DNA from 2 places in the Picosynechococcus sp. PCC 73109 genome. Region 1 is predicted to be linked to the other one. Evidence: riboswitches for the same ligand, from Rfam matches in the RefSeq annotation. Region 1 holds a riboswitch; the other holds the start of a gene.
The links. A riboswitch is a leader RNA that binds a small molecule or an ion and turns the genes downstream of it on or off. The one in region 1 is predicted to bind cobalamin.

Region 1 (4,120 bases):
TTGCTTAATGGATTCGAGGGTCGTGTCGTCACACCATTAGCGGGCGTAGGAGGAGACGATTTTCTATTGGAAAAAATTACGGGGCAGTAAGCGCTAGATAATACTACCCGTGAGGAGATAAAAGCGCGCATGAACAACCTGGCGCAGGTCAGTGGGACAGGAGCTTGCTAGATTGAACTGGGGGAAGTAGGGGGTTGATGAGAGACCATTGGTCATTGGTGAGGTCTGTCGAACAGGATGCAGACATAATTTTTTTGTTTAGAGATCTTAGTACTTTTAAAGACTCAATCTCTTTTTTTCTGCCTGCCATATCTTTCTCAGAGATCCTCTAAAATAACAAAACTGCTCAGAATTGTGGGAAAGTCACGTTAATGATGGGATTTGTTTACGATTTTAGTCAACTGCCAAACTACCTTGAAATTCTCCGGAAAAAGTTAAGAATTGCCGTAATTCATGGGGGTGACAAAGCAGCACAGGGGGCCGTGATCTACCAAACCCACAATCCCCGCTCCACCAAAACCTACGAAGTGGTAGCCCATGACATTGCTGCGGCCCTCGAAGATTTAGGGTTTCAGCACGTGTTTGTGTTGCCCGATGATTCGACATTAGGCGATCGCCTCCGGAAACATCAAATTCATTTGGCTTGGCTGAATACTGGTGGGGTTCAGGGTTACAATCCCGTCTGCCACACCCCGGCAATTTTAGAAATGTTGGGAGTACCCTATATCGGCCATAACCCTTTAAATAGCTCGATTTTAGATAATAAACATAGCTTTAAACGGGAACTGCAAGGGCTCGGTTTTCCCACCGCGCCGTTCATGATTTGGCATCCGGCCCAGGGGCAATTTACTGCCAAGGACAACGCTCGTTTCCAACAGACTTTTGGCGATTACCAGGGCAGTTTTCTGGTTAAACCCGTGTCTGGTCGTGCCTCTTTGAACATTCATTTTGTGGATCAGCCCCAGGATCTCGGTGAGGCGATCGCCAACATACATCAGCAAACCCACAACACCGCTTTGATTGAACCCTTCTTAACCGGGCGCGAATTTTGTGTCTCTGTGTGTGGCTATGTGCGCCATCGTCAAGGACGGTTTGAAAAATTAGAATCTCCCTTTACATTTTCGATTTTAGAGCGTCTTTTAGAAGCCGATGAAAAGATTTTTACCTCGATGGATAAAAAGGCAATTACAGGCCAAAGAATTCGCTTTTTAGATGATAGTGACCCAGCCAAAAAAAAACTAGCAAAACTCGCCCAACAAGTCTACTGGGAATTTAGTTTAAATGCCTTAATTCGTATCGATGCCCGGATGGATGCGATGGGAAATATCCAAATTTTAGAGGCTAATCCCAAACCCGATCTTAAGCGGCCCGCTGCCAACGTCACTAGCCTCGTCGCCCAGGGACTATCAGAAGAGGGAATGACCTACGAGGATTTAATTTTGTCGCTGATTAGCGATCGCCTGGATTATTTATTGACCAACCACGCCCAGATTATTCCCCATATTACGGCCCTGCTTAATCCCTAAAGGTGCTTTTCTCCCAAGGCTCAAGGGGACTTCATAAATCTATTTACATCGGGGGCGATCGCCTGCTATATAATTAGACTCTGTTCGGTTTTATCGGGGATCAGCCGATAAAAGCAATGGGGAAAGAACGGTGCAAATCCGTCGCTGTCCCGCAGCTGTAAGGAAATTTTCCGCAATTTCTAAGTCAGAATGCCCGCCGAGCCAAGCGTAAACATTTTAGTAATTACCCATCTGCGAGGTACGGATGATGTTTTCTTTTAGCACTCAATCTTTTTCTGCTGCCCATAATTTCTATCTTCTGAGACTGCAATATCGCCGCAATCAGCAAACCCAGTCTCGTTAGTGAGTTTGTCTTAAACATTGCTTTAACCCGTTATTCCATCAGCATTAGCCTCATTCAATGAGGTTGAGAAATGCATTGATTTTGGCAAACCAGAAAAAATCGACGATGTTTTGATCGCTCAACTGCTTTGCTTTTCTTAAGGTTATTGACCAAGGCTTTTTATGACTTAAAAGTCTTGCCATTGCTTTATGAATTCTCCCTTCATTACATTAAAAATTAGCCCAAAATATTCTTAGATGACGTCATTTTTTACGCCCCAGATGATTTGCTTTACGATTGTTTGTTTTCTCTGTAGTAGTACCGCTGTTTTTGCTCAAGAAGAGAACGATCTAGATGATGAACAAGAGACCGTTGATTTTGAACTAACGGTCATTGAACAGCTATTAAATCAACCTGTATATGCTCCGTCGCGCCAGGAAGAAACGGTTCAAGATGCAACCCGTGCGGCCTATGTGATTAACCGGGAGCAAATTGAAGCCCAAGGGTATCGCACCGTCAACGAAGCCTTGAAATATTTCCCTGGGATTTTTATTGATAGCACGGCTGGATCTCGCCTTGGTGCCCAAAGTTCTCAGATTTTTCGGGGGGCTAATAGTTCTTCCCAAACATTAATTTTGCTTGATGGCAGGCCGCTGAATCGTTTCGATTCAGGGAACTTCGATCTGTCTAATTTGACTACCGATAATGTCGAACGCATTGAATTAATCCCTGGGGGCAGTTCGGTACTGTTTGGTTCCAATGCCATCGGCGGCGCGATCAATATTGTGACGCGCCAACCCGGATTTAACCAACCAGTTGCAGTAGAGACCGGGATCGATCTGGGGAGCTTTGGCTACAATCGCCAGAATATTGGGGTGAGTTTTGGTGCAGAAACCCAGGCAGTGCGACTGGCCTATGACCGAACCGCCGCAGAAAATGATTTTGACTATGACATTGCCACACGGGGTTTGTCGGGTGTCCGGGATAATGCGGCGACGAATATCCAAAACGTGAATCTCCAGGTGGTTAATCAGTTAGGCGATCGCCACCGTCTGCGCTTCAACGGCATTTACAGCAGTAAGGATTTAGAAATTCCGAGTGGTGTAGATTTCCCAAGCCCGGACGCAACGCAATATGATAATAACTGGCTACTGTCGCTGGATTTAGAGTCTCGCCTAGGGAATAGTGATGATTCTCTGTTGACGACAAAATTATTTGCTGACTTAAATGATTTTCGCTTCTTTAATACTCAATTTGGCGGTACAGATGCCCGCTATGAAAACAATTCCTTTGGTGCCCAGATTCAGCACAATTGGCAACTAAATGAAACCCAAAATCTCACCTACGGTTTTGATTATCGCTATTTGACTGCAAAAGCAGAAGATCCTGGCGTATTTGGCTTTAGTTACGACGAAAATCTCAGTCAAGGGGCAATTTTTGCTCGCTATGGCCTGGATATTACCCCGGAACTGGCTTTAAATCTGGGCGTGCGCCAGGACTTTAATAGTTTGGCTGATGGTTCAGTCACATCACCCAGCGCAGGGTTTGCCTGGCAAGTGGGAGAATCGACTCGCATTCGGGGTAACTATGCCCGCAATTTCCGGGTTCCGACTGCCGTGGATCTCTATTTTCCTGGGTTTAGCAATCCTGATTTAGTGCCGGAACTGGGTAATAGTTTTGATCTGGGCATTGACCATCGCTTTTCGGATCGTGCTTTGGTGCGCCTGACTTATTTTAATAACACTCTCGATGATGCCATCGTCTTTGATCTTGGGACATTCACTCCCCAAAATGTCCGGAAAGCCCGCAATCAAGGTTTAGAAGCAGAGGTGACGTTGCAATTGTCCCGATCTTTTTCTGCCTTTGCTAACTACACTTGGAACAACTCAGAAATTCTTGCTGATGCTGATCCGACAGTGGTTGGTAATGAGGTCGCCTTTGCGGGTACAGATTATTTCAATGTGGGCCTTGCCTACGAAAATCCCCAGGGAATTTATGCCGGAATCTTTTTGAAACGGGTAGGCGATCGCCTGACGAATAATGCCAATACTGAATCCTTGGCAGGCTACACAAACCTAGATCTGCGGGCGCGCTATCCCATCAGTGATACCGTAAATTTAACGGCGAGTGTGGAAAATTTGTTTGATGCGGATTTTGAAACATTCCCCGCTTACCCTGGAGTGGGGCGTCGGTTTCAGATTGGTGTCAATGCTCAATTCCGTTAAGCTGCTTTGTTTCGTTTCCCAATTTTGCCCACAATTTCCTATGGTTC
Region 2 (4,120 bases), on a different replicon from region 1:
AGACCTGTGAAAATGTAGGGTAAACTCGCTGGCAAAATAACCCGCCATAGTTGTTTCCAGCGGGGCATTTCTAACATTCGCGCGACTTCGAGATAATCCCTCGGTACCTGGGCCACACCTTCTGCGGTGTTGATGATCGTTGACCAGAGGGAGGTGATAAAAATGACAAAAATCGCCGAGGGTTCTGCCCCATTAAAAATCGACAAGGCGATCGGTAGCCAAACTAAGGGCGATACAGGTTTGAGAATTTGAATAATTGGATTAATTGCGAGCCAGGCATTACGGGAGAGGCCAATCCAGATCCCCACCGGGATCGCCACCAAAGCCCCCAAAATAAAACCAATAATCACCCGGCGCAAACTGGCCAAAAGCAACCAACCTAAACCCAAATCGCCAGGGCCGCGCCGATAAAAGGGATGCAGAATAAAATCCAGGTTATTGACCAATGCTTCTAGGGGCGTCGGCATCATTTCGCCCCGTACTAAGGCGATCGCCCACCAGAGCAGTAACAATCCCCCAAAACCATAGAGAGGTAGCCAAACTTCTTTCCGGAGACTTCCTTGCCAAAAAGGTGGTACCAAAAACTTTCTGACCCCACGGGCCAAACTTGATAATAAAACCATGCAAAATTACCTACCCTTTCACAATAAATAGAGGGAAGTGATTGGTAACTGACAGTCGTTGTCTGGGAATTCTGATTTACGGTGCGATCGCCGCGCTTCAGTCTTCTTCCGATGCTGACGAGGTTAGCTGACGGGCTAGGACTGGAAGATGTCCCTTTTCTGCATATCTCAGAAAATAAGCCCCGGTGTCTTCCCGGTTGGGTTGACGGGTGGTTCCCCCGCTTCAAGGCTTCGTAACCTTGAACTAAGCTGACTTACTCAGTTGGCCTATAAACTAGCATTTCTCCAAGGACTTTGTAAATTACCGTAGGGATCAAAAAATCAAAAATCCAATCAAGCCCAGGGGACTGAACTCCCTTTGCCCCTGCCAGGAGATATCCCATTGGGGGGCGATCGCTGGGAGATTTTCGGCGCAGCTCTTCAGATCCAGCACCCATGCAATTCCATCGAGCACTGGCTTGCCAGTGACCAGACCCCACCGGGCGTTTCCTGGGCTTGCTTCAAAACTCCCAAAATCCCTATTTCTAATCATGGGTTGACCCTATTGCCGCAACAGTCATTACAGATTTATCTTTGAGATTTCCTTAAAATTAGCGACTCTTTTTGGCACTTTTAATTTTCAACAATCCTCAGCACAAATTTATGATTTGTTTGAAAAATATTCGCCTTTAGCACTGAGAATATGAATTCAATGATATTATAGAATCTACTTTCGGTTCCAGTAGGGATCAGCCACTGGAGGAAACGGGGAAAGAGCAGTGAAAATCTGCCGCTGTCCCGCAGCTGTAAGCCAGTTTTAGCGCTGCAATTTTAGGGGTCATTGCCATGATCAATCTAAAATTAAGCCCTAAAAATTGTGTAAGTCAGAATGCCCGCCGATCGCCAATCACCTTCTAAAACATCTGCGAGGTACGGATGATCACTGTTTTAGTCTTGGCACGTTCAAGGACGTGTCACCATAGGAGCGTTTCGACAAAGCTCTTCTTCCAAGTCTTAGAAACCACTCAGGCATCACTGCCAAAATATTCCTAACGATTTTGCCAATTAAGTTATGGTCATTGGCGCTGTTTTGATTTAGGGCCTGGGCATTTTTCGATGTCTCAATTTCATGGGCGATCGCCTTTTTCTTTTTAGGTTGTTTAATCCTAAATGGGGTAATTTTTTGCTGCATTCGTAGCGTTACTTTCCCTAGGTTAGTGGTCAAGCTTCCTAACAATTTGTCATTCAATTTTTTAGAATCAAATTCATTTAGGACAATACATAATGACGATGTTTCAAACAACGACTCTCGGCTATGCTCGCATGGGTAAACGCCGGGAACTCAAGAAAGCATTAGAAACTTTTTGGGGTGGAACTTCTAGCGCGGATGATTTGTTGGCCTTACGGCAAGATCTTGAAGTCAAAACTTGGCAAGCACAGTTAACGGCAGGCATTGATCGCATTGCCGTAGGGGATCAGACCCTCTATGACCATGTCCTGGACTGGACGGTACGTTTGGGGCTGATTCCCAGACGGTTTCAGGGTTTGAGTGGGCTGGATCGCTACTTTGCCATGGCTCGGGGCCGGGATGCTTTACCTGCGCTGGAAATGACGAAATGGTTCGACACAAACTACCACTACCTAGTGCCTGAGATCGAAGACAAGATGCAACCTCTGGGGAACTTTGGGGAATTCTTGGCGATGGTGCAGCGATCGCAAGCCGTTTTGGGCGATCGCGCCGTACCCGTAGTCCTCAGTCCGGTGACCCTCTTGGCCCTGAGCCGCCACAACGGGGATTTGATGGCTTGGTTGGATCAGTTACTGCCGCTATATGTCGATCTCCTAGGCCAGCTCAAAGCCCTGGGGGTAAAGGAAGTCCAACTGCATGAGCCAATTTTGGTCACGAGCCAAGCCGCCGATCTCAAGACAGCGGTGCAGAATACTTACCACCAACTAGCCAGCGTCGGCTTGCCCATACAGCTAGTCACTTACTTTGATGACCTGGGGGTGAACTACGGCTGGGTGACGCAGCTACCTGTGGCAGGGATCAGCTTAGATTTTACCCGGGGTCACAACTTAGATCTGTTGATATCCCAAGGATTCCCCGCCGACAAAATTCTGGGAGCTGGGGTCGTCGATGGACGTAATATCTGGCAAATTCATCCCGATGTCATCTTGGCAATGTTGAAAAAACTACAGGCGATCGCCCCTAACCTGCGGGTACAGCCTTCGGCATCCCTGCAATTTGTCCCCCACGATGCCACGCTGGAAACTCAGTTGTCGGAACCGTTACGGAATGTGCTGAGCTTTGCTGAGCAGAAGTTGGTAGAAGTGGTGTTTCTGGCGCGGATGCTCAACAGCGAAGACACTGCTGCCCAGCAAGCGGAAATGCAGCATCAGTGGCAGGCGTTCGAGCAGTTCAATCCACCGAATCCAGACGTGCGGCAGGCTTTAGCAAGTTTGACCGTGGAAGATTTTGAGCGATCGCTCTCTTACTCTCTGCGGCTAGACAAGCAGGTGAAGCTACCACATCTGCCTACCACCACCATCGGCTCCTTCCCCCAAACCAAAGAAGTGCGCCAGTTGCGGGTGAAGTACAAAAAAGGTGACATCTCCCAGGCGGAGTATCAAAGGAACATTGATACCAACATTGCCGAGTGCATCAAAATTCAGGAGGAAGTCGGCCTAGATGTTCTGGTGCATGGGGAATTCGAGCGCACCGACATGGTGGAATACTTCGGGCAACAGCTTGAAGGCTTTGCTTTCACCGTCAATGGCTGGGTGCAGAGCTATGGCAGTCGGTGTGTGCGTCCCCCAATCATCTACGGCGATGTCTCCCGTCCCCAGCCGATGACTGTGCGGGAATTTCAGGTGGCGCAAGCGCTGACGCAAAAGCCCGTGAAGGGAATGCTGACGGCTCCCATCACCATCCTTAACTGGTCATTCTCTCGTGCCGACATTTCTCGCCGAGATCAGGCATTTCAGATTGCCTTGGCACTGCGGCAGGAAGTTGCTGACTTGGAAGCAGCCGGTGCCCAGATTATCCAGGTGGATGAACCTGCCCTGCGGGAAGGCTTACCGCTCAAGGTACAGCGCTGGAGCGATTATCTGTCCTGGGCGGTGGATGCATTTCGATTGGCGACGGCGATCGCCCAACCCCAGACCCAGATCCACACCCACATGTGCTACTGCGAATTTGGCGACATCATCCAGGACATCGAACGACTGGATGCTGACGTGATTTCCATCGAAAACAGCCGCAGTGGTAACCGCACGCTGCAAGAAGTGACCGAAGGGGGCTACTCCCATCAGATTGGCAATGGCGTGTACGACATTCACAGTCCAGTGGTGCCCACAGAGAAACAACTGGTACAGCAGTTAAAAGCAGGACTGGCTAACCTGCCTACCCAGCAAATTTGGGTGAATCCTGATTGCGGTTTGAAGACACGCCGCTGGGAAGAAGTCGTGCCATCCCTCAAGCACATGGTGGCGGCAACTCAGAAACTGCGGGAGGAAAT

Region 2: another riboswitch for cobalamin. It lies ahead of metE (5-methyltetrahydropteroyltriglutamate--homocysteine S-methyltransferase); the one in region 1 lies ahead of AWQ23_RS03350 (TonB-dependent receptor).

Annotation. Positions count from the first base shown of each region.
Region 1 is NZ_CP013998.1:698,489-702,608, reverse strand. It holds gene AWQ23_RS03355 (D-alanyl-alanine synthetase) at 372-1,526, shown strand; cobalamin riboswitch at 1,595-1,742, shown strand; gene AWQ23_RS03350 (TonB-dependent receptor) at 2,106-4,073, shown strand; gene AWQ23_RS03345 (phosphodiesterase) at 4,114-4,120, shown strand, end outside.
Region 2 is NZ_CP014003.1:139,870-143,989, forward strand. It holds gene ntrB (nitrate ABC transporter permease) at 1-623, opposite strand, end outside; cyclic di-AMP (ydaO/yuaA leader) riboswitch at 721-884, opposite strand; cobalamin riboswitch at 1,320-1,518, shown strand; gene AWQ23_RS15530 (hypothetical protein) at 1,543-1,794, opposite strand; gene metE (5-methyltetrahydropteroyltriglutamate--homocysteine S-methyltransferase) at 1,893-4,120, shown strand, end outside.